DNA from 3 places in the Methylotenera sp. L2L1 genome. Region 3 is predicted to be linked to each of the others. Evidence: predicted binding sites of a transcription regulator. Region 3 holds the regulator's gene; each other region holds the start of a gene.

Evidence for each region. The regulator sigma-54, encoded in region 3, starts transcription at its own class of promoters, with help from an activator protein. The targets are predictions, from matches to a motif close to TGGCACNNTTCCTGCT.
Region 1: FG24_RS08030 (glycogen/starch/alpha-glucan phosphorylase) is a predicted target of sigma-54. The motif match lies at 2,957-2,972, and genes of this name have one in related genera.
Region 2: FG24_RS05590 (prepilin-type N-terminal cleavage/methylation domain-containing protein) is a predicted target of sigma-54. The motif match lies at 6,377-6,392, and genes of this name have one in related genera.

The regions. Positions count from the first base shown of each region.
Region 1 is NZ_JQMG01000001.1:1,672,122-1,682,415, reverse strand. Features, by position in the region: gene FG24_RS08035 (DUF4197 domain-containing protein) at 1-274, opposite strand, end outside; gene FG24_RS08030 (glycogen/starch/alpha-glucan phosphorylase) at 398-2,917, opposite strand; gene htpG (molecular chaperone HtpG) at 3,079-4,980, opposite strand; gene FG24_RS08020 (Ppx/GppA phosphatase family protein) at 5,179-6,702, shown strand; gene FG24_RS08015 (hypothetical protein) at 6,779-7,267, shown strand; gene FG24_RS08010 (PA2778 family cysteine peptidase) at 7,453-8,397, opposite strand; gene FG24_RS08005 (PA2779 family protein) at 8,444-8,839, opposite strand; gene FG24_RS08000 (SixA phosphatase family protein) at 9,085-9,558, opposite strand; gene ppk1 (polyphosphate kinase 1) at 9,580-10,294, opposite strand, start outside.
Region 2 is NZ_JQMG01000001.1:1,194,468-1,204,761, forward strand. Features, by position in the region: gene FG24_RS05570 (c-type cytochrome) at 141-752, shown strand; gene FG24_RS05575 (cytochrome c biogenesis protein ResB) at 972-2,885, shown strand; gene ccsB (c-type cytochrome biogenesis protein CcsB) at 2,896-4,038, shown strand; gene FG24_RS05585 (sensor histidine kinase) at 4,530-6,230, opposite strand; gene FG24_RS05590 (prepilin-type N-terminal cleavage/methylation domain-containing protein) at 6,474-7,121, shown strand; gene FG24_RS05595 (ABC transporter ATP-binding protein) at 7,294-8,088, shown strand; gene mlaE (lipid asymmetry maintenance ABC transporter permease subunit MlaE) at 8,128-8,931, shown strand; gene mlaD (outer membrane lipid asymmetry maintenance protein MlaD) at 8,963-9,502, shown strand; gene FG24_RS05610 (MlaC/ttg2D family ABC transporter substrate-binding protein) at 9,569-10,189, shown strand; gene FG24_RS05615 (STAS domain-containing protein) at 10,186-10,294, shown strand, end outside.
Region 3 is NZ_JQMG01000001.1:652,173-662,466, forward strand. Features, by position in the region: gene rapZ (RNase adapter RapZ) at 1-612, opposite strand, end outside; gene hprK (HPr(Ser) kinase/phosphatase) at 639-1,580, opposite strand; gene hpf (ribosome hibernation-promoting factor, HPF/YfiA family) at 1,617-1,943, opposite strand; gene FG24_RS03135 (RNA polymerase factor sigma-54) at 2,089-3,672, opposite strand; gene lptB (LPS export ABC transporter ATP-binding protein) at 3,669-4,391, opposite strand; gene lptA (lipopolysaccharide transport periplasmic protein LptA) at 4,428-5,117, opposite strand; gene lptC (LPS export ABC transporter periplasmic protein LptC) at 5,128-5,850, opposite strand; gene FG24_RS03155 (KdsC family phosphatase) at 5,918-6,478, opposite strand; gene FG24_RS03160 (KpsF/GutQ family sugar-phosphate isomerase) at 6,479-7,504, opposite strand; gene FG24_RS03165 (cation:proton antiporter) at 7,814-9,799, shown strand; gene FG24_RS03170 (NAD(P)/FAD-dependent oxidoreductase) at 9,810-10,294, shown strand, end outside.

The DNA of each region.
Region 1 (10,294 bases), 1.0 Mb from region 3:
TTTTAAGCACTAGCTCATCTGCTTGCTTGCCCATACCAAACATACGCATGGCTTTTTCAGCTTTTTGCATCGTCTCGGGTAATGGAATTTTAACTTCTTTATTGCCTAAAAATCCATCTACAGCACCTAATTGACCAACCGCCTTACCTGCGGCTTGAATCAATGCCTCTTTTAACCCACCACTTGCTTCGGCATTACTTAAATCGTTGACACTTAACGCATTAGCATGCGTTGCGAACAAAACAAACCCTAAAACTGCCATTAGGTAACGCATATGTACTCCGTTCTTTATCGTAAAATTAAGCTTGAAATATCAAACTAATCTTACGACAAATACTAGGAATTAACAATTACTTGCAATGGAACCAACTATCAAAGTCTATGTTGTTTTCGCTGTTTATTTTTTAGGTTTAGCATTTGCATGAGGTGTTACATGCCAAATATTTTTAGCATAATCACCAATTGCTCGGTCGCTTGAAAACTTAGCCATATTAGCCACGTTTAATATCGCCATGCGTGTCCAATCGTCCTGATGTTGGTATAACTTGCCGACACGCTCTTGCGCCTCAATGTAGCTCGCATAGTCTGCCAGCAATAAGTATTGATCATTATTCAGCAAGTTATCGACAATGATTTGATAACGGCTAGGTTCATCAATCGAGAAATATCCATCCGCTATCATGTCTAGCACTTGCTTAAGCTCTGGGTTACTGTTGTAGTAATCACGCGGGTTGTAGCCACTCGACTTTAGCTCGGCCACTTGTGGCGTAGTTAAACCAAAGATGAAAATATTTTCATCACCTACTTCTTCTTTAATCTCAACGTTAGCGCCATCAAGCGTACCAATTGTTAATGCGCCATTTAAGGCCATTTTCATATTACCGGTGCCGCTCGCCTCGGTGCCTGCGGTTGAAATTTGCTCTGACAAATCACTACCCGGGAATAAAATCTCAGCAGCTGAGACCTCATAGTTAGGGTAGTACACTACTTTTAATTGGTCACCGACAGCCAGGTCTTCATTCACGATAGAAGCAACATCATTAATCAAACGAATGATATGTTTTGCCATCCAGTAGCCTGGTGCTGCTTTACCACCAAAAATAATCGTGCGTGGTGTAATACCCTTTTCGCCACGGCGAATGCGGTTATATAGGGTGATAACATGTAAAACATTAAGCAATTGGCGCTTGTATTCATGAATACGCTTGATTTGCACATCAAACAAGCTGTTTACATTTAACTTAACACCCGTTTTAGCTTCGATTTTTGCAGCTAGACGTTTTTTGTTTGCAAGTTTCACCTGTGCAAAGGCTTTTCTAAAATCTACATCATCAGCTAATGGCGTAATTTTCTTGATTTGTGATAAGTCTTTTTTAAAGGCTGGGCCTATCGCTTTTTCAATCAAACTAGTTAAATCTGGGTTTGCTTGATTTAACCAGCGGCGCGGCGTAATACCATTAGTGACATTAGTCATCTTTCCGGGAAAGATACGGTCAAAATCAGCAAACAAAGTGCTTTTGAGTAGCTCACTGTGTAGCGCTGCCACGCCATTAACAGTATGGCTACCCACAACCGCCAAATGTGCCATCCGCACGCGACGGCCGTGATCTTCATCAATAATCGATACACGTTTCAACAGCTCAGCATCACCTGGAAAATGATGATTTACCATGTGCAAGAACTCATGATTAATTTGATAAATGATTTCCAAATGTCGCGGTAATAATCGGCCGAATAAGTCGACTGTCCAAGTTTCTAATGCTTCTGGCATTAAAGTATGGTTAGTATATGCAAAAATCTTTACGACTAACTCCCATGCAAAAGCCCATGGTAGCTGGTGTACATCCACTAACTGATACATCATTTCTGCCACACCGACTGATGGGTGTGTATCATTTAACTGTATCGCAATTTTCTCCGGCAATATTTTCCAGTCATCTTGCGTTTTCATCTCGTGCGTACTTAAGAAACGACGCAAAATGTCTTGAATAGAAGCTGATACAAAGAAGTATTGCTGTTTGAGTCGTAACTCTTTACCTAGAACAGAGGTATCGTTAGGGTAAAGTACTTTTGAGATATTTTCTGTTGCATTACGCTCTTCAACTGCTTTTTCGTAATTACCATCATTAAAGTGGTTTAAATCGAATTCACGCGCTGCTTTTGCTGACCACAAACGCAGGTTGTTCACCGTTTCAGTGCCATAACCAGGCACTGGCACATCGTATGCCATTGCAATCACATGCTCAGCATCTACCCAGCGCTGTACTTCCTCGCCACTATCATTAGGGTACTTAACAACATGCCCATGGAATTTAATATTGTATGTCGCCTCAGGACGTTGAAATTCCCAAATATTTCCATAGCGTAGCCAGTTATCTGGATTTTCTACCTGACGACCATTTTCAATTGATTGTCTGAACATGCCATATTCATAGCGAATACCATACCCCGCCGCAGGAATATCCATGGTGGCCATTGAATCTAAGAAGCACGCTGCTAAGCGGCCTAGACCACCATTACCCAGTGCAGCATCGGTTTCTAACTCTACCGTATTTTCTAAATCATGACCTAAGCTTGCCATACCTTGTTTAAGTTCATCATTAATGCCCAAATTTAGTGCGGCATTACTTAACATGCGCCCGATTAAAAATTCTAGTGATAAATAATAAACCCGCTTTGGATCATCTCGATAATAAGACTCTGATGTTTTCACCCAACGCTCAACCACGTGATCACGTATGGTGTAACTTGCAGCCTCGTACCAGTCTCTAGGCGTTGCAGCGTCGCTAGTCTTGAAGCTAGAGAATATCAAATGATTCTGTAAAGCCTGATGAATCGGCGCAAGTTTGGGTGTTGCACCCGACTTAGCTTTGGCTGTTTTCTTAGGTGTGGCTTTAGTTTCAGCTGGCGTTTTCATGTGAGATGATCTTAAATTATTGAATGGTATTGTTATTTTAGCAAAAATTGAGCCAGCTTTATGACGGTTCTTTGAAAGTTACATTGTAACCATCTCTTTTAACGCATATAAAAAAACCGCCAAACTTATATTTGACGGTTTTTATTTTTTATAACAACAACTTAACTAATCAAGCTATTCATACGTTTTACAAAATTCGCAGGGTCTTCCAATGTACCACCTTCTGCTAATAGCGCCTGATCAAACAGCACATGGGTTAAATCTGCAAATACCGTGTCTACAGACTCGGTTTCAAGACGCTTTACCAACTTATGGCTAGGATTGATTTCTAAAATCGGCTTACTTTCAGGTGCATTTTGACCCGCCGCTTTTAAGATACGCGCTAAGTTTCCAGACAAATCTTGTGCATCACTCACCAAGCATGCAGGAGAGTCTGTTAAGCGATGGGTTACGCGCACATCTTTCACTTGGCTACCCAATGTTTGCTTAATTTTCTCAACCAAGCTTTTTGATTCCTCTTCGATTTTCTTTTGAATCTCTTTCTCAGTTTCAGATTCAAGTTTGCCTAAATCTAAATCACCCTTAGCAATTGATTGCAGTTTTTTACCGTCAAACTCAGTCAAACTACCAAGTAACCACTCATCCACACGATCGCTCATCAGCAACACCTCTATGCCTTTTTTGCGGAAAATCTCCAAATGTGGACTATGTTGTGCGGCAGCAAAGCTGTCGGCAGTAATGTAGTAAATCACATCTTGCTCTGGCTGCATGCGGGCGATGTAATCTTTAAATGACACTTCCTGAACATCATTATCAGCTTTGGTTGAGGCAAAACGTAATAGACCAGCGATTTTGTCTTTATTTGCAAAATCTTCACCCGGGCCTTCTTTTAACACTCGACCAAATTCATTGTAGAACTTCGTGTAGTCTTCTGGCTTGTTTTCAGCCATATCTTCTAACAAGCCAAGAACCTTCTTAACAGACCCGGCTTTAATTGCATCCACATCGCGGCTAGATTGTAAGATTTCACGAGAAACGTTGAGCGGCAAATCTGATGTATCAATCACGCCACGTACAAAACGCAGGTATTGTGGCATCAGTTTTTCAGCGTCTTCCATGATAAACACGCGCTTAACATAAAGCTTAATACCATGACGACGGTCACGATCATACAAATCAAACGGTGCTTTGCTTGGCACATAAAGCAGAGAAATATACTCTTGCTTACCTTCTACACGGCTGTGCGTATAGGCTAATGGGTTCTCAAAATCATGCGATACATGTTTATAAAACTCTTGGTACTCTTCTTCTGTAATGTCATTTTTGCTACGCGCCCATAATGCTGATGCTTTATTGACAGTCTCATCCTCATCCGTCGCCACTTCAGCGCCATCTTTCCATTCTGACTTTTTCATCACGATAGGCAAAGTAATGTGATCTGAATATTTGCGGATAATGGTTTTCAGTTTCCAGTCGCTTAAGAACTCGTCTTCGCCTTCACGCAAATGCAAGGTAATTTCAGTACCACGGCTGGTTTTATCTGCGGCTTCGATGGTAAAGTCACCTTCGCCAGCAGACTCCCAACGAACAGCCTCGGTTGCACCCGCGCGACGCGTAGTCAGTGTTACTTTGTCTGCAATAATAAACGCTGAGTAGAAACCCACGCCAAACTGGCCGATTAAATTAGCGTCTTTGGCTTGGTCGCCAGTTAACGCATTAAAAAACTCTTTAGTGCCTGATTTAGCAATGGTACCGATGTTTGCAATCACTTCGTCACGGCTCATGCCAATGCCGTTATCGGCAATGGTTAAGGTACGTGCTTCTTTATCAAAAGCGAGTCTGATTTTCAACTCACTGTCATTTTCATAAAGTGCGCCGTTCGCTAACGCTTCAAAACGTAATTTATCTGCCGCATCTGATGCATTTGAAATCAACTCACGCAATACAATCTCTTTATTACTATATAAAGAATGAATCATTAACTGTAGAAGTTGTTTGACCTCAGCTTGGAAAGCCATTGATTCTTTTGGATGAGTTTCTTGTTGCGCTGTCGCTGTGGACATAAATTAAGCTCCTAATATTAAGAATGAAAAACAATAGTAGCTATGTGGGGGTTGCTCACAGTTTTTCAAGCAATATGCCTAATGACTTCATCAATTATTCTAAAATTTAAAAAGTGTCATCAAAGTTTCAAACTATAATCACATAATAAACAGTATTATTGTTTTACATAAACCTCGCACAAAAAATTTTCACCATTTATGAATAATCAATCGAATAACGCACCTGCAGATAAGGCGCTACTCGCTGCCATCGACTTAGGCTCTAATAGCTTTAGGCTTGAAATTGGCAGGCTAGATAGTGGCCATATTGAACGTGTAGAATATATTAAAGAAGCTGTGCGTCAGGGTGGCGATTTAGATGAAGACCGCAATTTGACCACTGAGGCGATTGAGCGTGGCATTCGTTGCTTGTCAAGATTTGGTGAGCGCTTGCAAGGCTTTGATACCTCTCATGTGCGCGCCGTTGCAACGCAAACATTACGAGAGGCTAATAACCGCGACTATTTCTTGAAGCTCGCTAAAAAGGCGCTAGGTTTTGAAGTAGAGGTCATTTCTGGGGTTGAAGAAGCACGCCTTATTTATCAGGGCGTAAGCCGCTTTTTACCTCAATCAGATGAAAAAAGATTAGTCATTGATATTGGCGGACGCTCAACCGAGTTCATCCTTGGTCATGGCTTTGAATCAACACACACGGCGTCACTACACGTAGGCTCTGTTGCATGGTCACTTAAGCATTTTGCCAGTGGTGAGTTTACAGAAAAAGCATTCACACGCGCACAAATCTCTGCTGAGTCTATTTTTGAAACCCTAGGTGAAAATTTCAACAATAATCATTGGGATATTGCGTATGGCGCATCAGGCACAGTTGGCGCAGTTGCCGACGTGTTAGTGCAATATGGCAAACCTGCAGATTCAGTAAGCAAAGAAAGTTTATATTGGCTGCGTGAAGAGCTACTAAAAGCACGCTATGCAGACAAACTGCGCCTGAATGGTTTAAAAGAAGATCGTAAACCCGTCATTGGTGGCGGCTTATCCATTTTGATTGCCGTATTTGAGTTTTTAAATATTGATACATTAAATGTTGCAAAAGGCGCCTTACGTCACGGCCTACTCTACGACATGCTAGCACGTGAAAGCGATATGCTGGACTTAAGAAACGCATCAATACAACGTCTAGCGCGTAAATTTGATGTAGATGAAACGCATGCCAATACAGTTGCTGAAGTAGCTGAAAAGCTGTTTGAAAAAATTGGTGAAAACATTACCTTTGCAGATGGCGAACGTTTTAAGCACGCGCGTAAACTACGCTGGGCTGCACTGCTACATGAAATCGGCGGCATTATCTCTCCAGTAGATGCTCACCTGCATGGTGCTTACATCTTAGAGCACACCGAACCTGTTGGCTTCTCACAAAGTGAACTACACTGTTTAAGCTTAATTATTTTAGGTCATCGTGGGAAATTGAAACGATTGGAAGCTGATTTCTCTGATCGCGTATTTGTCATGCAACTAATTTGTATGCGGCTAGCAGTCATTTTATGCCATGCCAGACAAATGCCCAACCTCCGCGGTATACAGTTAGCAATAAACAATAATGGCTTTAAACTCACATTACCTAAAGCATGGTCAGCCAAATATCCTCAATCCTACTATCTGCTGGACGAAGAAACCCTAGCTTGGCAGAAAATAAACTGGCAATTTGAGCTGACCAGCGTTTTATAAATCTGTCACAAAAAATTCATTTGCATTCAAAAATAAACGGTATAAACTATTTATACCGTTTATTTGGAGCAAAACCATGTCAAAAATCAATGCCACACAAGCTGAAGCATTAAAATCAAGCCCAGAAAAATCTGAAGCCACAAGTACAACCCCTAGCCAACCAGTAGCGCCTAAAGCCACAGCAGCAAAGCCTGCTAGCAAAGTAGCGGTAAAACCTGCACCAAGCAAACCAACACCGACAAAACCTGTTGTAGCAAAAGCCACGCCAGCCAAGGCAATTGCAAAAGCACCTACTGCTGTCACTAAAAAAGTTGAAAAAACAAAAGTGATTAAAGAGAAAACACCAAAACTAAAAATGGAACGTGACAGTTTCACGATGCCAAAAACAGAATATGCACAATTTTCTGTATTAAAAGAACGTCTGACTAAACTGGGACAACCCGCTAAAAAGAGCGAGTTACTACGTGCCGGCATCATGCAATTAAGTGCTATGACAGATGCAGCATTGAAAGCCGCGATGAGCAAAGTGCCTGCGATTAAAACTGGCAGACCTAAAAAGAAATAGATTCAAATAGTTTGGTATATTTCGCGCGAATGGTAGCCGGTATGAACCTACTACCATTGTGCGATAAAAGATGAGGCTCAACCCGCGTCACTCTCGCTAGGCAAGCATTGTCGTACTTAACATCAAACATACAGCTTGATATTATCCTGACGTCAACTTGATATCAGGTCATGTAAATTTAACTACTAAGGTTTCTTGACAAGGTGGCCGTTGATTTCATCAAGCGTTTTTACAACCTGCACCCGCATGGCTTGATCAGTATCAGCTAATTGCAGAGCCTGCTCTGCGGCCACTTTTGCTGCACGGGTATCCCCTTGAATCAACAGTATATTGGCTAAATTATTGTAAGCAGCGGCTGAGTTAGGGTGTGCAATTATTGCATCGCGAAACGCGCTGGCTGCCTGTGAGTAATTCCCTAATGTATAAGCGCTATTACCCAGCCCCATCAGCAATACTAAATGATTAGGCCAGCGTTTAACTGCCGCACTATATGACAAGTAAGCATCGGTCTTATTTGAATTTTTTTCAAACGCTACTATCGCCTTAGCTACTGCATCTGGTTCATCACCCGCAGGTAAAGTACCTGGTTTTAATGCAATAAAAGCCCAATACTCACTACGCGCCCAAGTCCGCTGAAAAGTGCTCAAAGTCATTTCAAACCGCTCAAAAGTCCCCGAACGCAACCAAATGAGCTCTTGGTCAAGATTGTAGCCAACCACTACTGCATAGTGCCATGATGGCGCCCAAGACAACCCTAAATTCTGCATGACCAGCACAACATTGCCTGCAGCCACTTCTTTTAATACCGCATCTAGTTTAGGCGTAATTTTTATCGACAATGCACCATGCCTACGTGCTGCGGCCAACATTTCAATTTGCAAGCTACCTTGACGAGCTGGAATATAAACTTCTGGCACCAGTTGGTCTGGTGTCACTCGGATATCAATTGCATTGAGTGCTGTTGCTAATGCGGCAGGGCCACAATGATATAAATCTTGAGGGAAAAATGGTGTTTCTGTCAGCTCATACTGCCTAGGGAGCTCTTTATTTTGTACGGTCTCACGAACACCTGTTGCAGCACAGGCATTCAATAACAAAAAGAAAGCCAGCATGAGACCTTTACGAACCATGCTGGCAACCAATTGTATAACCCTAGCTAAGTAAATTAGCTTGTGATTAACGAACTGAACGTGTAAATGGGTATACCTTAGTAAAACCAAGAATATCTGTAAGCAATAGTACGAAGAATATTAATACAATTGCACCAATGATACCGCCAGCTGGTGAGTTTTCAATTTGCGATGCCATTGTGCTTGCTTCTTCATCGGTCAAAGATGCTACGCGATCACGTGCTTGCACAGGGTCAATACCACGCGCAACTAACGCAACCTGCACATCTTCACGCGACAATGCGCTGATAATACGCGCACGATCTTGGTCAGCAGCGGCTGAGAATGCTTGCTCAGCCACTTGCGCTGAGCTGATCATGGCTGCTTGTACTGTTTGAATAGACCCTGTAAATAAAATTGAAGCCGCTAGAAAGGCACTGAAAAAACGTTTAACAAAAACCATGGTAAGTACTCCTTATCATTAAAATTTTTAAACATCCATAAAATTTAGTTAGAAAGACGCTTGGTATCTTTTAGCTCACTCAAATGGTATTAATAGGACAGCTATTAAGATCATCAAATACGAGTATCAAAATATGCCTACAGCACTAAGTTAACACAGTTTAATCAGCGTGTACAAGTAAAGCGTCACTAGGAAACATCACGCTACCAGCATGCAGACTAATCAAGACGGAGAAAGCACTCAATTTACAAACTAGGTTGCTTGACTGCTTCAATATAATAAAGCGCAGAACGTCCTGCTTTACGTTGCTTTAACCACCAAACAGCGCCTTTTTTCACCACACACGCTCTTTCATGCAACCCTAAAAGCTGGCTGATTAACAAGCCTAAGTTAGGCTGATGCCCAACAATTAGGATAGTTTTGGTGTCATTGGTATTTGAAATTTCTTTAACAATACGTGCAACGTTACTATCCACACTGAGAAAGTCAGCGACTTTGATTTCCACTTGATTCAAATTATGTAGGGCCTGAGCGGTTTGTAAACAGCGGCGTGCTGGACTACACAGTATCTCAATATTGTCAGGCGCATGCTTATGTAGCCACTTTGCAATCTTAGTAGCATCTTTATTGCCGCGTTTGGTTAATGCACGGTCACTATCGTCACCTGTTTCACTGTGCACTTCAGCTTCGGCATGCCGCCAAATGATTAAGTTAGCCATGATTTAATTTAATCAGTTTAGTTAATCTGTATATTTCTGCAATAGTTGTTGTTGCGCCCTAAAAATACGAACAGGTTCGTTAGGCTTAGCACGATTGTGTACTTGTGCCGCAATAGGCTGATAACTACCATCTGCATTTAATATCCACGCATCATGATTATCGTCCAAATACATTTGGCAGCATTCCTGCAAAATACGTGCGCGATTTTTTGCATCAGTAATTGGCCATGCAATTTCAACACGGCGCATCATGTTACGATTCATCCAGTCGGCGCTGGATAGCCACATATGCTCAACATCGGCAATTTTGAAATAAAACACGCGGGAATGTTCAAGCAAGCGGCCAATCACCGAACGCACACGAATCCGCCCATCCAGTCCAGGTGCATCAATCGGTAAAATACAAGCGCCGCGCAGAATCAGGTCAATTTGTACTCCAGCACGCCCTGCTTTTACCAATGCTTTCACTAGCGCCTCATCGGTTAATGCATTCATCTTTAAAATAATCGAGGCTGGGTTTCCAGCTTTGGCGCATAGCTCTGCGCCCCTAATTTTAGCAAGCATCTGTTTGTGTAAATTAAAAGGCGCAACCAGTAGCTTCTGCATACGGGGTAGTTTTACTTGACTGGCAATATGTCTAAATAAATGCTCCATATCACGGGTAATCTGCGCATCGGATGTCAGCATGCTGACATCCGTATATAAACGCGCGGTACGCGGGTTATAGTTACCAGTA
Region 2 (10,294 bases), 540 kb from region 3:
GAATTGATGATGACAGATTGTTGCAGTTTTTTTGAATTATCAAAGGAATTGATGTAATGGTGAAAAATGCTATCACGAATAGTTGTTTTTCGCTAAAATAGCGCGTTAATTGGTTGAATAATTTAGATTTAGGAGCGGTAATGCAATTTCGTCATCTAGCTTGGTTGATATCTGGTTTAATGTTGGGGATTTCTATTCATGCGCAAGCAGAAGATTCTGCGACAAAATCTGCACAGCAAACAGTGAACAATGTCTGTGCTGCCTGTCATGCAGCAGATGGAAATAGCGCGATTAGCCTTAATCCTAAATTAGCGGGTCAGCATCCAGAGTACTTGCAAAAACAGTTAACGGAATTTAAATCTGGTAAGCGTGCAAATGCTGTCATGTCAGGCATGGCAGGCGCGTTGTCGGATGAAGAGATAAAAGAGTTGGCGGTTTACTTCTCAACCAAACCAGCTGCCTTAGCTAAGGCTAAATCAAATGGTGCCGGTTCAGTTGGCGAAAAAATTTACCGTGCAGGTAATGCTGCGACTAGTGTGCCAGCTTGCGCGGCTTGTCATAGCCCAAACGGTGCTGGTCTGCCAAAACAGTTTCCACGCTTAAGTGGTCAGCATGCTGATTACACGCTTGCTCAGTTGAAAGCTTTCCGTTCAGGTGAGCGTGCCAATGCGCCAATGATGATGACGATTGCAGCTAAAATGTCAGATGCGGAAATGGCTGCTGTAGCGGATTATATTCAAGGTTTGCGCTAGGTCAGTATTAATGAAAAAAGGGTGGCAATGCTGCCCTTTTTTAACGTTAAATGCCTGGGAAAACCTCCTTTTTTGTTAAGGTTAGCAACTATCACTGCTCAGCTAAAGTCATAAGTAACAGCAGTATCCACGTGCATTAACCTAAATTTACCCTCAGAGTGCCGTATTTTGAATCCTAAATTATCATTTACTAAAAACTTCCTTGATTTACTGAGTTCTATGCGTTTTGCGGTCAGCTTGCTAAGTGTGTTGGGCGTTGCTTCTGTTATTGGTACTGTGCTTAAGCAAAATGAGCCATATGAGAACTACATTGTAAAATTTGGACAGTTCTGGTTCGCTTTGTTTGAATATCTTGGCTTATATGATGTTTACCATAGCGTTTGGTTTTTAGTGATTCTGTTGTTTTTGGTGGTATCGACCAGTTTGTGTATTTACCGAAACACACCGTCAATGCTTAAAGAGTGGCGCACATTTAAGGACCATGCAACAGAAAAGTCCCTGCGCGCATTTAGTCACCAGGCTACTTTTAATTTAACGGCAGATTATGCGGCTACTAAGCAAGCTCTGTTGCAATTTTTAAATGCAAAAGGTTTTAAATATAAAATCAAAGCACAAGAAGATGGTAGTGAGTTAATCGCAGCTAAAGCTGGTACGCATCAGCGTTGGGGTTACATATTTACGCACGTGGCGATGGTAGTAATTCTATTCGGTGGTTTGCTGGATGGTAATTTGCCTTTTAAAGTGCAGGAAATGTTGGGATACAAGCGAATCGAAACGCTAGATTTGCCTGTTTCAAAAGTGCCAGCTGAGAGCAGAATGTCTGCTAGCAATCCTTCGTTCCGCGGCAATATGACCTTGTCAGAGGGGGCAACGCACAACGTGGCTTTTTTACGCGTGCGTGATGGCTATTTGGTGCAGGAGCTACCGTTTGCTGTTGGTTTGAAAGATTTTCGTATAGAACATTACGCAACAGGTCAGCCAAAGTCATTTGAGAGTGATTTGGTGATTTTTGACCCGGCGTTGAAGGAGCCTATTACTAAAACCATCAGCGTCAATCATCCTTTAACTTATAAGGGTATTGCAATTTACCAGTCAGATTTCCAAGACGGTGGTACTGGCCTTAAATTTAATGTGTGGAATCTGTTTTCTCCAAGCGAAAAATCTCACGCATTATCTGGTGCAATATTCGATGAGGGCGCACTAGGTGAGGGGGATGACCTCTTGCGTGTTGAATATAACGATTTCCGTAAGTTTAATATTATTAATATGTCGCCTGATGGCAAGGGTAAGCCACATAACGTAGGGCCTAATGTCACGTATAAGCTGCGCGATAGCCGCGGTCAGGCTGTTGAGTATGTTACTTATATGCAGCCTATGCAAATTGATGGCAAGTTTTATTTCTTGTCTGGTATGCGTGAAACGGTGCAAGAGGATTTCCGTTATTTGCGCATTCCTGCTGATGAGGATCTTAGTATTAATGGGTTTATGGGTTTTAGGGCGGTGATGCTAGACTCGTCTAAATATCAGGAAATAGCAAAACGCATCGCCAAAAAATCATTAGGGGTTAGTGATAATCCTGAAATCAAAAAACAGTTTGAACTAAGTTTAGTACGATTGTTAACTATTTTTGCGCAAGGTGGCTATAGTGAGGTTGCTAAAGTCATTGAGCAAAGTGTGCCAGAAAAAGAGCGTGAAGCCTCAGCGACTACTTATATTAAGATGGTGAATATCGCAGCTTACGAGGCTTATAACATGGGCTTGCAACTGAGTAATAAGCCTCTGCTGAAAAATAGTTCTGAAACAGAAGCGTTGATGCGTGATAGTCTAAATGCCTTTAGTGATATGTTCTTTTATGGCGCGCCATATTACCTACAGCTTAATCAGTTTGAACATAAAGAGGCTAGCGGTCTGCAACTAACTAAGTCACCAGGCCAAAAATGGGTGTATTTGGGCTCTGTAATCTTGGTGTTGGGTATTTTCTCTATGATGTATATCCGCGAAAGAAGAATTTGGTTGTATCTAAAACCAAGTGCGAACGAAGTGCATTTTGCAATGGCTTCAAATCGTAAGAATCTGGATTTTGAAAAAGAGTTTAGTTTGTACCGCGAACAACTTGCTGGCATTGTTAGCTAAGGATATAGAAATGAACAATACATTGGATTATCAACAAAAAACATTGTTACAACGGTTGAACTGGCAAGACTGGCTTTACGCCTTAGTCGTTGTTGCTGGTTCAATATTTGCCTTTGTTAAATATGCACATTATATGGATGCATATGAGGTTACTTTTCTATTTGGCGCGGCACTACTGTTTAGTTATTTAGGATGGCAGTGGAAGTCGCTAGGTAAATTGGTGATAGGTGTTGGTGTCATCAGTCTTGCCTCTATCGCCTTATATCAAGGGGATCAGGCGCGTGCAACGGAAGTGTTTTTCCTTAAATTTTTAATTTCAAGCCAGTCCGCCATTATGTGGATGAATGTTTTATTTGTGCTTGCAATGGTGACGTATTGGTTTGCTCTATATAAGCGCAGTGCTTTTAGTGCGAATGTGGCTTCCGCTTTAACATGGGTGGCAGTGCTGTTCGGTTTTGTTGGCCTGATGGTGCGCTGGTATGAGTCTTATCTCATTGGTGTAGATGTTGGGCATATTCCAGTAAGCAATCTGTATGAGGTTTTTGTGTTGTTCTGCCTCATTACCGCTTTGTTGTATCTGCACTATGAACAGAAGCTAAATACCAAGCAGTTGGGTGGTTTTGTGTTACTAGTCATCAACGCCGCGGTTGGTTTTATCTTGTGGTATACCTTTGATCGTGAGGCGCACAATATTCAGCCGCTGGTACCAGCGCTGCAAAGTTACTGGATGAAAATTCATGTACCAGCAAATTTTGTGGGGTACGGATCATTCTCTTTAGCGGCAATGGTGGCGCTAGCTTACTTGCTTGCTAGTAAAGGCGTGTTAACTTCGCGTTTGCCTAGTTTGGAAGTGTTAGATGATTTAATGTACAAAGCGATTGCTATTGGGTTTGCCTTTTTTACGATTGCAACCATTTTAGGTGCAATGTGGGCGGCTGAGGCTTGGGGTGGTTATTGGAGCTGGGACCCTAAAGAAACCTGGGCGTTGATTGTTTGGTTAAATTACGCGGCATGGCTACATTTGCGTATGGTTAAAGGCTTGCGCGGCCCGTTATTAGCTTGGTGGTCATTGATTGGTTTGATTATTACGACCTTCGCATTCTTGGGCGTGAATATGTTCTTGAGTGGATTACATTCATACGGTACGTTATAACTCAGGTTCCATGTATATGTAACACGTGTTGATTTAATACATAGATGTTGGTTAATTTTATAAAGCATTGTGATCAATCACAATGCTTTATTTTTTAACTTAAGCTTATGTATAGCTATTCCACTAAATAATTCTACTCCCACCTAGTCATTCCGTGCTTTCGTGTGTGAATAACCAGCTGAGCCAGCATTTGGCATTGCCGCTCCACTAAAGGGCTAAAGCCCTAAGTGAAAACGCGAAAGCGCATTATTCATACGTCACAGCTGGCATGTCCCATGGTGAAAACCTTTTACACGTTGCTTGCCAGTTTGCTGGCTTATCGCACCAATCTTGTCGCTTTAGCTACTTAAGATTGGTGGTGATGCCCTTTGTGGGTAGCAAATTGGGGTAGCCAAACACTGGCTCACGGTCTCGTCGGTATGACAATTTGTGCGATGAGACACAGCATCGTATTGTTTGATGGGATAGCTATAGTTAAGTAAAACGGATGTTTATTCACTTACTTTTTCAAGTCTAAACCTCACCTCACCATTAGCGTTATCTGTCAGGCTTAATAGGTAGCCGGCATTCTCAGCTTGCTGGGCGGCATGATATAAACCAACCCCCAAACCACTTTTTGAGCTGACATGTGATTTAAATAGTTTCTCTGCAACTTCATTAGGAATAGCTGAGCCAGTATCGGTGACTTCTATGCAAAAGTGACTGGATGGCATTAGGCAGACATTGATGTTAATACCAACTTCAAGCCTAGCTTTCTCCAGCGCATTTTGTATTAAATTATCTACGACGCTATCCAATACATCAGGGTCGATGTCTGTCTTTGGTAAGTGTGTAGGTGCTTCAAATTGAACTTGGTAGTGTGCGTTAAGTTGCTTAAAGTTTTTCCACCAGTGGCTAACTTTGGCTTGGTTCTTTTTCTCTATACCAGGTTCCTCAAGCTTGTTGAGCGTGCTTGAAAGGCGCTGGCTTAGCCTTGGAAGTTGCTTCTTGATCAGGTCTACTAGCCTAGCGTCATCTTCTGCGTGATTGCTCTGTTCTGCAGCGGCAGAAAGTGTGCCTAACGACTGTAAAATGTTCTTGATATCATGCGTCAGTCTAGAGCCTGTTTCATATAAGCTTTGCATGTAAGCGTTTTGGCTGATGGTTTCTTCACGGCGTTTCGCCTCATAAAACTCACCTAGGATTTGCGTGAGAAGTTGCACGTGCAGATACATGGCAGGTGTAAATTGCCAGCGTGAATAAAGCGTTAAATGCAGCTGTTGAAAGCTAAAAGTGGAGATGAAGTGCGTGGTTTCGCCAATCTCTTGGTGGGTGTCGTTAGAGTGCCAAGACACGCCGCTTACCCAGTTTAAGGCGGCTAACTCACGCATTGATGCTTGTAAAAATCCCTCAGCAGAAGTTTCGTTTTCAGCAAATGCTGCAATTTTTCTAATCCACTGCTCAAATGGCAAGCCTATGCTTAGTAGGTAGCGTGACATGAGCAGCTCTAAGCCTGAGAATGTTGCGCTAGGATTCCATAGCCAACTAATCGCAACCAATGTGATTGCTAGGCCAAAAACAGTAAAAATAAGCAGTTTTACATAATGAATTTGCCAGACGATGCCAATCGTAAAGCTACTTAATATGACAATTATTGTCAGTAAGAATATGAGTAAGGTGTAAAAGAAGTCAATATTGGGCGTGTATGCTGGGCTATTCTTTTTAGCAGATAAAAATAAAATGGTGAGTGGAAGTATTGGCAATACATAAATAAGGAGTAGCTCTGCAGCAAGTAAGTCGTTATTTGCGTCAAGTAGTTTGGGCACAACCCAAAGTAGAAGAATGGCAAGTAGATACGAAGCAGCAAGGATGTTTGGGACTTTTGAATGTGAGGCCTCACTCGATAGTACGCGCCCACCAATCAATGAAAATAGTCCTGCAATCCAAAATGCGGTGACCCACCAGTTAGTAAGAAAAGTGGTGAAGTAGGCGCCGACGAGTACGATACCCACCATTTTCCAAGATAACTTATCGCTTTGGCGCATGACTGGCTGCCATAACAAAAAGAAACCGTAATGGCATAGCAGTAGTGCAGTTTGCAAATGACCGCTACCCCCCCAGATTAAAAGCGCATGTAATGACAGCATCATGAGTGCCATTAGGCGGTCATGATTGTTAAGTGCTAGCTGGTAAAACTGATAAAGAGATCGCATAATTGAGACAGCTCACAAATTAATTAAATGAACATACTGTTAGAATTTGAACATAAGTGTTCAATCTTTGACAATAATTCGTGCGTAATAGATGGTATATCTTGTAGAATACAAGCAAATTGCTAGTAGATGTGATCAATGATAGCTGGTATGTTATTTGCTTGCTAGAAACTAACACTTTGAGTGTTTTAATTTACATGTTTAAAATGGCACATTAAATTTGTGCACAGTTCGGGGAACTAAATGAAAAGAACACAGGCAGGCTTTACGCTAATTGAGTTGGCAATCGTGCTAGTAATTATTGGCCTATTGCTTGGAGGCGTACTTAAAGGGCAAGAGCTGATTAATAGTGCTAAAGCAAAAAGTATTGCGAGTGATTTTAAAAACGCACAAATATTTATTTATGGTTATCAAGATAAATTTAGAGCATTGCCAGGCGATGATGCTGGTGTTGTAGCACATGTGGGCACTGGAGCAACTTTGGCAACGACAGGTGGTACGGTAGGTAATGCGCGTATTGACGGTGTATGGAACTCAACTACATTAACTGATGAGTCTGCTTTGTTTTGGCAGCATGTACGTTTGGCCGGTTTAGCAACAGGTCCTACGGCTACAGGAGATGCTAATTATTTACCTAGAAACTCAGACAACGGTCGGATCGGTGTGCAGAGTATGGGGACTGGATTTACTACAATCACAGGTATGACAGGGTTGTATGTGGTGTGTTCAGAGAATATCGCGGGTCGTTTGGTTAAGCAGATAGACATTAATATGGACGATGGCAATACCGCAACAGGTTCTTTGCGAGCTATTGTTACTGGTACAGCAACTCCAGTGGCAACGACCGCTATAGCTGAGGGTGATCCATACACTGTGTGTATGAGTTTCTAAGTCTTCTTTGTTTCAAAAGCCCGCTGCATGGCGGGCTTTTTTATTGGCATTAGCCGTTGCTTTTGCTTTGACCATGTTGCTATATGACATTTAAGCTTGCGTAGAATCCTAATTGTTCTAAAATGGCAACTTGAGTAAAAGCAAGAAAACTAACTGAAAAATTGTGCTTTAAATGACATCAAATATTGTAGAAATTGATAATCTTTCCTTTGGGTACAACGGTCGCTTATTGCATAAAGGCATTAACATGGTTTTTCCTAAGAGAAAAGTCGTGGCCATTATGGGTGGTAGCGGTAGCGGCAAGACCACATTGTTACGTTTGATTGGTGGGCAAATTAAGCCGACTAAAGGCGAAGTGCGCGTTGATGGGCATGTGGTGCATGAGCAAAGTCGTGATGACATTTATCAATTACGTCGTACAATGGGCATGTTGTTTCAGCACGGTGCTTTATTTACCGATCTAAGCGTATTTGATAATGTCGCATTTCCAATGCGTGAGTTAACAGATTTGCCTGAGTCTATGATTCGAGACTTGGTGTTGCTCAAGCTTAATGCAGTAGGTTTGCGCGGCGCGCACAAGTTTATGCCAACCGAGTTGTCTGGAGGTATGGCACGTCGCGTGGCATTAGCAAGAGCCGTCGCATTAGATCCAAATATCATCATGTACGATGAGCCGTTCGCTGGCCTAGACCCCATCTCGATGGGCGTGATCTGTGGCTTAATTCGCAGTCTGAATGATGCCCTAGGCGCAACGTCCATTATTGTTTCGCACGATGTAAAAGAAACTTTCTTGATTGCTGATTACGTCTACTTTGTTGCCAATGGGGAAGTTACAGCAGAGGGTACTCCTGAAGATTTAATGCAGTCTACCCTGCCATTTGTTCACCAGTTTGTGCATGGTGAAAAAGATGGCCCGGTGCCTTTCCATTATGCCGCGCCTGATTATCGCGCTCAGTTGTTGGGTTGAGCATTTTGCTCACAATAGCAGTTCAATGGATTTAGTTTAATGATTAATATAATAATTAATAAAATTTCTCGGCTTTTAAGTGGTATTGGCAGCCGAATGGTTGCGCGCATCTGGCGTTTAGGTGCGGGTGCGCGGCTGTTTATGTTGGCCATTATTTATTCAGGTGAAAGTTTTAAGCGTTTTCATCTTACATTGCGTGAAATTTACTTTACCGGCGTGATGTCATTGTTGATTATTATTGTGTCTGCGTTCTTTGTGGGCATGGTGTTAGCCTTGCAAGGCTATAACACGTTACAGAAATATGGTTCATCAGAGGCGATTGGCGTGTTGGTGGCGCTAGCGTTAGTGAGAGAGCTGGGGCCTGTGGTGACTGCCTTGTTATTTGCTGGCCGTGCAGGTACCGCGATTACCGCTGAAATTGGCTTGATGAAAACGACTGAGCAGTTATCAGCCATGGAGATGATGGCGGTTAATCCAATTGCACGCGTGGTTGCACCAAGGTTTTGGGCCGGTGTAATCACTATGCCGATACTTGCTTCTTTGTTTTCAATGGTCGGAGTGTTGGGCGGTTATTTAGTTGCAGTGCCTTTGATTGGTGTTGACGATGGTGCTTTCTGGTCGCAGATGCAAGCTAATGTAGATGTTCGCGCAGATATTATTAATGGTGTGATTAAGAGTGTTGTGTTTGGTGTTGCATGTACGATGATTGCCTTGTTTGAAGGCTTTGATGCGCCGCCAACCGCTGAGGGTGTTAGTCATGCCACCACCAGAACAGTAGTGATTTCATCGCTGACCGTATTGGGTTTAGATTTTGTATTAACATCTTTTATGCTGGTTGTTTAGCCCATAAAAACAAAGTTGAGAGGGTAGTGAAGTGGATAGAACAAAAATAGATTTATGGGTAGGTATTTTTGTGGCGCTAGGCATGGCAGCATTGCTTGGTCTTGCCATGAAGGTCGGTAATTTAACTTCAAGTAAAATAGGCGAGACTTATAATGTGAGTGCTGCCTTCGAGAATATAGGCGGTTTGAAGCCAAATGCGCCTGTGAAGAGTGCTGGCGTAGTTGTTGGACGTGTTGCTGATATTGGCTTTGATGCTAAGACTTACGAGGCAATTGTGACCATTAAAATAGATAAGCGTTATGCGTTCCCAAAAGACACATTTGCCAATATTTATACAGCAGGCTTGCTGGGTGAGCAGTATGTTGGCTTGGAAGCTGGTGGTGAAGATGATGTGCTGAAGAATGGCGATAAAATCACACAGACGCAAGATGCGATTGTGTTAGAAAAAATGATTAGTCAGTTCTTGTATAACAAAGCTTCTGAAACCGAGGCTGATAAAGGTACAGCAAATGCTGCATCTGGAGAATCAGCAGCGGCTAAGTCAACCGAATTGGGTGATGCACCGTTTTAATCACGGTTAGTAATAGTCTTGATGTTAATTAATTGGTCATTTTGACGAAAATATAAAAGGGCTCCAATGAAAATGTTTTTGAAATTAGTAATGAATGTTGCTTTCATTACCTCTATGTTTGTTAATGCTAGCTTGGCTCAGGCAGAGCTTACTGCAGATGAGTTAGTGAAGCGCACGGCTGAGGATGTGCTTAGCACAATCAAAAGTGATAAAGACATTCAAGCTGGCAATCAGCAAAAGATTTTTGCGCTGGCTGAAGAAAAGATCTTACCCAATTTCGACTTTGATCGCGTTTGCCGTATGGTGCTTGGCAAAAACTGGAGAGCAGCCACACCAGAGCAGCAAGCCGCTTTTCAGAAAGAGTTCCGTACTTTGCTGTTGCGTACGTATGCTTCTGCATTAGGTAAATATAAAGATCAAGTGATTGAGTACAAGCCTTTGCGTGCTGAAGCCGGTGCTAAAAATGTGAGCGTTAAAACACAGATTTTACAACCTGGTGGTCAGCCGATATCTGTTGATTACAGCCTAGTGAAAGCCGAGAATGGCTGGAAAGTGTATGATATTGTGATTGAGAGCGTGAGTTTGGTAACGAATTATCGTAGCCAGTTTAGTAGCGAAATTCGCCAGAACGGTATTGATAGCTTGAATAAAAAACTTGCGGATAAGAACAAAGCATCTGGCGTATGATTAGTTTCGATTCACAAGAAAACAAATGGCTAGTCTCTGGTGAGATATTGGTGGATAACGCCAATGCAGTGCTTGTTGAGAGTGCTGTTTTGCCGATGAATGATG
Region 3 (10,294 bases):
CTGTACCTTTTCATCACGCCCGGTCAGGTCACGTAGCGCAGGGTCGTAATGCGGATTAGGTAAGCAGCGCACATCGAACACAAAATCTGCATCTAATGGAATGCCATGCTTAAAACCAAACGAGGTAAACAACAACGTTAATCCTGTATGCTCTATCGACACGACCTCTTTCACCCAGCCACGCAGTGTATTAGCACTTAAATAGCTAGTATCAATCACATGTCCAAGACTACCCAAGCCGCCCAGTAAATCACGTTCAAGCGCAATACTCTCAGCCAAAGTAATAGAAGCCTTACTGAGCGGATGTTTACGTCTTGTTTCGCTAAATCGTTTGACCAAAGTTTCAACATTTGACTCCAAGAACAACACCTGCACATCAATGCTCTTTGATTTAAGTTGGTCAATATGTACCGGCAGGGTTTCAATGGCAATACTACGGCTATCAATACTAATGGCAATGCGCTTATGGTCAGCATCTAAATGATCGGCAATCGTGGCCAACATGGTAGCCGGTAAGTTGTCGATACAGTAATAGCCGCTATCTTCAAGCGCACGTAATGCAATGCTCTTTCCTGATCCAGAAAGACCGGTGACAATAATCAGTTGTTTCATGGATTCGATGAGCCCTAGTAGAAAAGTTACTTGTGTTGCTTCATTGCGCGCTGCTGACGTTGCATCAACTGCTTTGTCGCATTCACGCCACGCAACAGCAACATATGGTTACGCACGGCAACCTCGACCAACACAGCAATATTTCGCCCGGCAGCAATCGGAATATGTACCTTGGTCACTTTTAATCCAAGCACTTCTTCATGCTGCGTTTTAATACTTAGTCGGTCTAACATCTGCAAAGTTTGCAGATCCGCCTTCTCTAACTGAATAATTAAATCCAGCGGCTTAGTAGGTTTAACCGCGTTATCACCAAATAAGGCGCGTATATTTAAAATACCCAAACCGCGGACTTCTAAAAAGTCTTCTAATAACGGGGGACAGCGCCCCTCTATGCGTTCAGGCGATATCCTGAAAAAATCTACAATATCATCGGCAATCAGTCGGTGTCCGCGTGAAATCAGCTCTAACGCAAGCTCACTCTTACCGATAGCGGCTTCGCCTTTAAGTAACACGCCAAAACCCTGTACTTCCATAAACACGCCATGCACACTAATAGTCTCAGCCATCGCCTGCGCCAAGAAGTGACTCAGGATATCCATAAGCTCTGGGCTGCGTAAGGTAGAGGTAAATAATGGAACGTTGTGCTGATCGGCCGCAGCCAACAGTATATCAAGCACTTTCTCACCGTTCGCAACAATAACGGCTGCTAAATCGGTAGAAAATAGATTATTGATTGCACGCTCTGCGTCAGCAGTGGGCAAATTGGTAATATAGTCCATCTCAGCACAGCCTAACACCTGCACTCGATTCGGATGTACAAAGTTAAGATGGCCTATCAGTGCCAAGGATGGTTTAGTAACTGTTTCGCTAGTGAGAGTATTTGACCCGCCGTTGAGTCCTGCAACCCAACTTAATTTGAGTTTACGGCGGGTTTGTTTGAATAGCTCAGCGACGTTGAATTGAGCCATATTTAAGGTAACAAAAAGAATTAAATACTAAAAAACTCAGTCAATGTTTTGATGCTTAACTGCACCATTCGCTTTGTGATGATTTGTATTTTTCTCTTTATGTTTCACCACTTGACGGTCCAGCTTGTCGGTCAACATATCGATTGCACTATACATATTTTCATCTTGGCATTCTGCGTGTAAATCATTACCAGGCACATGCAGTGTAGCTTCAACCTTTTGAGCCAGCTTTTCGACACTCATGGTCACCTTGACATCGATCACATGATCAAAGTGATTACTGATTTTAGTTAATTTGCTAGTGACATAGTCACGTAAAGCGGGCGTAATTTCTAAATGATGACCTGTTAATTGTAAATTCATGACTTGCTCCTTTTGAAAATATTCCGCAAATATTAATTGTCAGAGATTCGTGATTAAGACTTACAGAACAATTTCAGTTTACAACTTTTCATTGGGTCTGTGGCAAGGAATTCAACAATTTTTTACGTAGATTTAAACAATTCAGTTATAACGATTTTCTTAAGCTCGCAGGTGCTATATTCATTGACTCACGATACTTAGCAATTGTGCGTCGTGCGACCACAATGCCCTGCTTTGCCAGCAAATCTGTAATCTGATTATCGGAGTAAGGCTTCTTGGGGTTTTCTTGGTCAACCAACTGCTTAATCAATGCGCGAATAGCCGTTGCCGAACAAGTACCGCCGCTATCTGTCGCAACAGAACTACCGAAAAAGTACTTAAGCTCAAAAATACCACGAGGTGTCAGCATATATTTATTAGTCGTCACACGTGAAATGGTCGACTCGTGCAAATCAAGCTCGTCGGCAATCTCCCTTAACACCAGCGGACGCATAGCGACTTCACCGTACTCCAAGAAATTGCGCTGCCTATCCACAATCGCTTGTGACACTCGCAGAATGGTAGAAAACCGTTGCTGGATATTTTTAATCATCCACTTGGCTTCCTGCATCTGGCTTTGCAAATACTGGCTAGAACTATCACGATTACGCTTTAAGATGCCAGCATACAGCTGGTTGATTTTCAATTTAGGAATCACGCTGTCATTCAAACTGGCGATCCAGATACCTTTTACTTTTTTGACAATCACTTCATGCTGTATGTAGTGTTCTGAGCCTATATGACTAAACGCACTGCCAGGACGCGGGTTTAAACTGGTGATTAATTGCTGCACCTGCTTTAAGGTTGCTTCATCACAGCCCAACTCTTTACGCAGTTTTACAAAATCACGCGAGGCCAACACCGGTAGATAATGCTTTGCCACTAAATTAGCTAAGGCTAAATGTGGCGTAAATTTTGGCAGCACTTCTAACTGCAAAAGTAAACACTCACTTAGGTTGCGCGCACCGACACCTGCAGGGTCTAAATGCTGCACATGGCGCAATGCAGTTTGCAGCTCCATCGCATCAATTTCCAGCTCTTCTGGCATCAGTTCAGCGATTTCTTCTAATGACTGCTCCAAATATCCATCATCATTGATGCTATCAACCAACATTAATGCAAGCGACTGGTCACGCTCCGACAGCGGCATTAGCTTTAATTGAGAGAGCAAATGCTCACGCAAACTCGTCTGCAAGGTTTCTTGTGGTTTAAAATCGCTGTCATCGTCCGCCGGCATGGTGTTTTCATCCCAACGGCTACCATTTGAAAACTCATCGAACTCATCACCGAACTCGGCCGAGAAAGTATCCGCGTACTCTGAGTTTGACACTTCAAACTCAGAAGGCTCGACCGGCTCAGCAGGGCTTGATACAGTAGAATCCAAGCCAGAAAACTCATGGCCTGAATCTAAATAATCAGCATCAAAACCATCCACTTCAGGCTTATCTACATCCGTCACAACCTCAGCGCTTTGCGCACTCAAATCTGCGCCATCAGCCACTGACTCAACTTCATTGCCGTACTCATCTTCAGTGTCATCGCCCCGCTCCAGCAAAGGATTGGTTTGCATCAACACATCAATTTCTTGATTTAACTCCAATGTTGAAAGCTGCAACAGACGAATCGCCTGCTGCAACTGTGGCGTCAGTGATAGATTCTGTGAAAACTTAAGCTGTAAACCTTGCTTCATAGGCGGAAATCTTTACCTAAATACACTTCTCTTACACTTTCATTCGCAACGATTTCACTTGGAACACCTGAGGCGAACACATGCCCTTGATTCACAATATAAGCGCGATCGCAAATACCTAGTGTTTCACGCACATTATGATCAGTAATCAACACACCGATATTGCGAGAACTTAAGAAGCGGATAATTTGCTGAATATCAATCACAGCAATGGGATCAATACCGGCAAATGGTTCATCTAACAAAATAAAGCTAGGATCAGATGCCAAACAGCGAGCAATCTCTACACGACGGCGCTCACCGCCAGACAAGCTCACCGCGGCACTGTCACGTATATGCGTAATATGCAATTCTTCTAGCAGAGACTCCAAACGCTCAGACATTTCTTCTTCTGAGATATCCTGTAACTGCAAAATTGCTAAAATATTTTCGGTGACCGTTAACTTGCGAAAGATTGAAGCTTCCTGCGGCAAGTAGGACAAGCCCATTCTGGCGCGCATGTGAATCGGCATACGGCTCAAATCTGCACCATCTAGTGCAATTCTACCTGCATCCAAGGCGACCAACCCAACAATCATATAAAAACTGGTTGTTTTACCGGCACCATTAGGCCCTAACAAGCCGACCACTTCACCACTTTTAATCGTTAAAGAAATGTCTTGCACCACAGTACGTGCACTATAAGATTTACGTAAATTTTCTACAATCAGTTCGCTCATCATTGCCCACTTATCATGCAGTTATTATTTTGAAAATTATTGAGCATTGCTAGTATTTTTACTGACTTCCGCTGCACTTTTGCTAACTTCCAAAGTGCGGCTGAATCTTGCATCTTTAGCACTAGGAATCGAGCCGTTACCGCTAGAAGCATCTGGCTTCGCTTTAGTGGATGGAACTTCAGGTTTAATCTCGACTGGCGCTTTTTTATTTTTAGGTTGAATCACAGCACGTACACGCCCCGTACCAGAAGTCGCATTCTGTGAACCTCCGCCAATTACCTCAGCATACTCAGCATTGGCATCGTACATAATATAATCACCATGCACGACGTCTTCGCCACGCTTCACCCACGCTTTTGTATACAACTGCACTTTATCCATGCGTCCGTCATATTCAATCCGCTGCGCACTGCCTTGAATGTACTCATTTTTACCCTCAAGTTTTTGTCTAAACGTCGTCGGGTTACCTAAGGAAGTGCTATGCTGAAAGCCCTCTTTATCTTCACGCACAATCAATTTATCTGCATGAATCTCCAGCGTACCCTGCGTGAGAATCACATTGCCCGCATATGTACTAATTTGCTTTGCATCATCCACTTTCATTGTATCGGCTTCTAGATCAATCGGTTTGTCGCGGTCCGCTGCCTCTGCCCATACCCGGCCATTCAGGCTTAACAATAAAACCCCACATAACAATAGATTCGATAATGTATTTACTTTAATCATGAAAAACTGCCTATTCATAGCGTCTCCGAATGCGCGCATTGTTATCTGGTTTATCTCGTTGAGCATCGGCAGTTGGCTTAGCTGCCTTTACTTGCTGATTGTTCTTTTGATTTGATGTCTTGTGACTTGATGTCATGGATTTTTTTGCTTTTGCGGCAGGACGCTCATAATGTGCACGCACTTTATGCAACAACGTCACTGTTTGCTGCTTTTTCTCATAAATCAGCCCCGTTGCGTAAATGACCGTACCTGGCGCCTGTTTAATCACCACAGGGCGATCTGTCGTCGCATATTCTTCATTAGGTAAAATTTTAAGGTAATCCGTCTCTACCGTCAGTTCACCCTTATCACCGAAAGCTTCTCGCATCACCAGCACCTTACCAAACACCTCAATTTGCTCACCATCGCTGGAAACATTACCCGTATCACCTTCCAGCTTAGTATAAGGCTTATCCTTTGCAAACTGTGTAAAACGTGGCTTAATCAAATCCGTGGTATCTACATCAGGAAAATGCTTCATCTCATTTGCCGCCAATTTGTAACGCAGCGCACCATTCACATCGGTTTGTGTCGTCTCAAAGTTACTCATGACATAGTCTGGATCATGACGGCTACTGCCATCCAATTTAGGCATCTGAGGCTGAACCGACTTATCAATCCAAAATGTAAGTAAAGCCAACAATAGCAATAAAGCTAAAGGAAAAACAATCGCGGATTTTGTGCCGAGTTGCATACCTAAACGCCCACACCGCTGAGGCTAGATTGCATTAACTGTTTACTCATGCAGATGCACTCTCTACCTAGTTGGAAATACTAGCTTGCGTTAAAAATCGTGCCATTTGCCCGTCAAATGTACCTTGCGCCTGCATAATCAACTCGCACACTTCACGCACAGCGCCTCTGCCGCCTTTTTTTTGCGTCACATAATGCGCGTGCTTCAGTAATAAATCTGGCGAATCTGGCACCGCAATCGCTAGGCCACAATTCAACATAGGCGGCAGGTCTACAACATCATCCCCCATAAAGGCACATTGTGCAGCTTCCAGCCCGCTCAGCTTAATTAAGTCCTGCAACGCCGCCAGTTTATCTTCTGCGCCTTGGTAAAAATGGGCAACGCCTGTGCTTTCAGCGCGCTTCTTAACGACTTCTGAAGTGCGTCCGGTAATAATTGCCAAATTAACGCCGGTTGCTTTCAACAGCTTCATCCCCAAACCATCATGTGCATGAAACGTCTTATATTCTTGACCATCATCCCCAATCGTCAGGCCACCATCAGTCATTACGCCATCCACATCCAATACCAACAATCGAATATTCTTCAATCGCTCAGTTAGGGCTATATTATTTTGTGACACACTCACCTAAACCACCTTTGCCAATAACAAATCATGCATATTCAATGCACCGACCAAATAACCGCCATCATCCACAACTAACAATCCATTGATTTTGCGCTGCTCCATCACCTCAACCCCAGCAATAGCAAGCTGATCCTGATGAATCGTGCTTGGATTTGAATGCATCACATCGAGAATCTTGGAGGTCATCACATTGATATTTTGCTCAAAAGCACGCCTTAAATCCCCATCCGTAAAGATACCAATCGGTTTCCGTTCCGCATCGATAACTGCTGTTAGCCCTAAGCCTTTGCGTGACATCTCAAGCAAAGCCTCAGCTAAACTAGCCTGCTCAGACACATGAGGCACATCATCACCCGTGCGCATCAAGTCACTCACTCTCACCAATAGACGACGCCCTAAACTACCTCCAGGATGCGACCGCGCAAAATCTTCAGCGGTGAAGTCACGTAAATCCAGCACGCAAAGCGCCAAGGCATCGCCTAGCGCTAACGCAACGGTAGTACTTGAAGTTGGCGCCAAGCCTAGAGGGCAAGCCTCTTTACTCACATGCGCACTTAAATGGATATCCGCGGCTGCGGCCAAGCTTGATGCATCATTTCCAGTAATAGCAATAATGCTCGCACCCAATCGCTTTAGCGGGGGAAGAATAGCTAGAATCTCATCGCTCTCACCTGAGTTAGAAAGCGCAATCACGACATCCCCTGCGGTAATCATACCCAAATCACCATGGCTCGCTTCCGCTGGATGCATAAAGAAAGCAGGCGTTCCAGTGCTGGCCAGTGTAGAGGCAATTTTACCGCCGATATGACCAGACTTACCCATTCCGCTCACGACCACACGCCCTTTGCACTGCAAAATCAAGGACACCGCTTCACTAAAGCGATGGTCCAAACGCTGTGCTAACGCATCTATTTCGCTTGATTCCAGCTGCAGAATCTCTTTTGCCAGTGCGAGCGTTTGTGTTTGATCTACCGATTGCGGTCCACGCGACACATGTGACGCTTTAATCTGTGATGTCTGCACCATAAATTATTTACACTCAAATTTTATCTACACTTTAATCATCAATTAAATAACTTTTTAACAATTAAAGCATTAAGCAACTAGTATAAAAGGGAATGCTTGAGTGATAAAGCCTAAAGCATGATGAATATGGGAATATTGCCAAAAATAACTAAAAAAAACTCACCTCGGGCATAGTTTTTGCTATCGGCCCAGATTATTTACAAAAAATTACGTAAAATCGACTAAGATATTTCTAGTTTTGATGTGCTTTATGAAACAATAGATAAACTAACAATTCAATAATAAAAATCAGCTTCCTATAAAGACAATATGTCAGGCACACTTCCTTTAATTCTAATGCTGCTCATCAGCTCAGTGCTTGCTGTTGCGCTTTTCCGCAAGCTACAGCTGCCCGCCATGCTGGCTTATTTCTTAGTAGGCCTAGCACTAGGGCCACACACCTTTGGCGTGCTGCCGGATGACGAAGCGAGCCGTGAGTTTGCCGAATTCGGCATTGTATTTCTCATGTTTAGTATCGGCTTAGAATTCAGCCTACCTCAGCTATACGCAATGCGTACAAAAGTACTAGGCCTAGGCGGTGCGCAGGTATTTATTACCCTAGCACTCACCATGTGCATCGCCAAATTAGTCGGGGTCAGCTGGCCAGCAGCTTTTGTGATAGGTGCTGCACTCACCATGTCATCCACTGCGATTGTTTCAAAAATTCTAGCTGAGCGTATTGACCTAAATTCAAGACACGGTCGCTTAAGTATCGGTGTATTACTGTTTCAGGACATTATCGTTGTACCGGTTTTAGTGTTAATCCCTGCACTTGGTGCGGCAAATGCCAATCTATTTGATGTACTTGGGCTAGCCACGCTTAAAGCGATTGGCATGCTGCTATTCCTATTCACCGTAGGTAAATGGCTGATCAACCCCTTGTTTAATCTGGTTGCCAGCCAGCGTTCTCGCGAACTATTTGTGATGAACGTGCTAATGGTCACTTTATTGGTAGCATTCGCCACCAAAACAGCCGGCTTATCTTACGCATTAGGTGCGTTTGTCGCGGGCATGCTGATTTCCGAAACCAAATATCGCTACCAAGTGGAATCTGATATCGGACCATTCCGCGACATATTGTTAGGACTATTTTTCATTAGCGTAGGGATGCTGCTCAATCTTACGGAAATTATTAACCATATCGGCGTAATACTACTCACTCTGTTTGGATTCATTTTATTCAAAGCTGTGATTGTGACCGCAGTGGTTCGATTCGTTAAATACGAAATCGGCGTAGCAATACGTACCGGCATCATTCTGGCGCAGGCGGGGGAGTTCGGCTTTGTGATTCTGGCTTTAGGCGCAGAACAAAAACTGATTGAAGGCCCTGCACTGCAAATAACTTTAGCCGCGGCTCTGCTTTCAATGGTAATTGCCCCATTTCTTATTCAATATAATGGCCGCATTGCCCGCCGCCTAGCTCGCAGCTACACCCGCAACAGCGGCCAAATCATAGAAGAGATTGGTGAGGGCAGCAAACACCTACATAACCATGTAGTGATTTGCGGATACGGACGTAGCGGCCAATACCTCGGACGCTTTCTAAAAGAGGAAAACATCCCTTATGTGGCATTGGATATTGACCCATCCAGGGTTTTAGACGCCGCTGCTGCTGGTGAAAACGTGATGTTTGGCGACGCTGCCAGACGTGTCGTGCTAGAAGCTGCCGGTGCAGCTAGAGCCAAAGCCCTCATCATCAGCTACGCCGACAACCGCGCTGCGATGAAGATTTTGCATATTGCACAAGAAAACTACCCACAGCTACCGGTCATCGTCCGCACTGTAGATGACTCCAATATGGAAATTCTGCGTGAGGCTGGTGCAACAGAGGTCGTGCCAGAGATTTTAGAGGGCAGCTTAATGCTAGCTTCTCATGCATTGATGCTGCTTGGGGTACCGCTAAACCGCGTCGTTAAGCGCATTAGAATGTTTCGTGAAGAGCGCTACAGCATGTTTAAAGGCTACTTTCACGGTATTTCAGATACTGAAAACGAAGGTATTGCTAACCAAGAAGCCAGGCTTCACTCCGTCATTATCACCGCAGGGGCTTATGCTATCGGCAGGCGCCTTGACGATATGCAACTGGATAGCTTTGATGTCAGCATTAAAAACATTCGCCGCCCCAACGCGAAAGGTGCTCCCATGTCTAACGAAAGCTCGCTCGCTGAAGGCGACGTGGTCGTGCTACTAGGCCAGCCGACTGGCTTAACCAACGCCGAAAATGCATTATTAATGGGCCGTGTCGCGAATAAATAAAGGTTTAAAGATAGAGGATTTAATGTCTAAACAACATACCATGATTATCGGCGGCGGCATTGTAGGCTGCATGACCGCAATGGAGCTGATTAAGCGCGGTCACCGCGTCACTATTGTTGAGCGCAACCAAATCGCCAGCCAAACTTCGGGCGAATCATCATGGGCAGGCGGCGGCATTATTTTTCCACTATTACCATGGCTATATTCTGAAGCGGTCAACACCTTAACGCATAACAGCGCTAATTTTTACCGCTCGTTATCTCAACAACTAGAGCGTGAAACAGGCTTTCCATCGGACTTTGCACAGACTGGCTTTTTACTGCTACCGAAATTTGACCTGAACGCGGCAGAAACATGGTGCGCGCAGAATCAACTCAGCTTTCAACCTGTGAAGGCGGCAGCTTTTGGCGTGCAATCGCCAAGCGGTGAAGATGCGCTATGGCTGCCTACCGTATGCCAAATACGCCCACCCTACTTAATGCAAGGTTTGCGTAA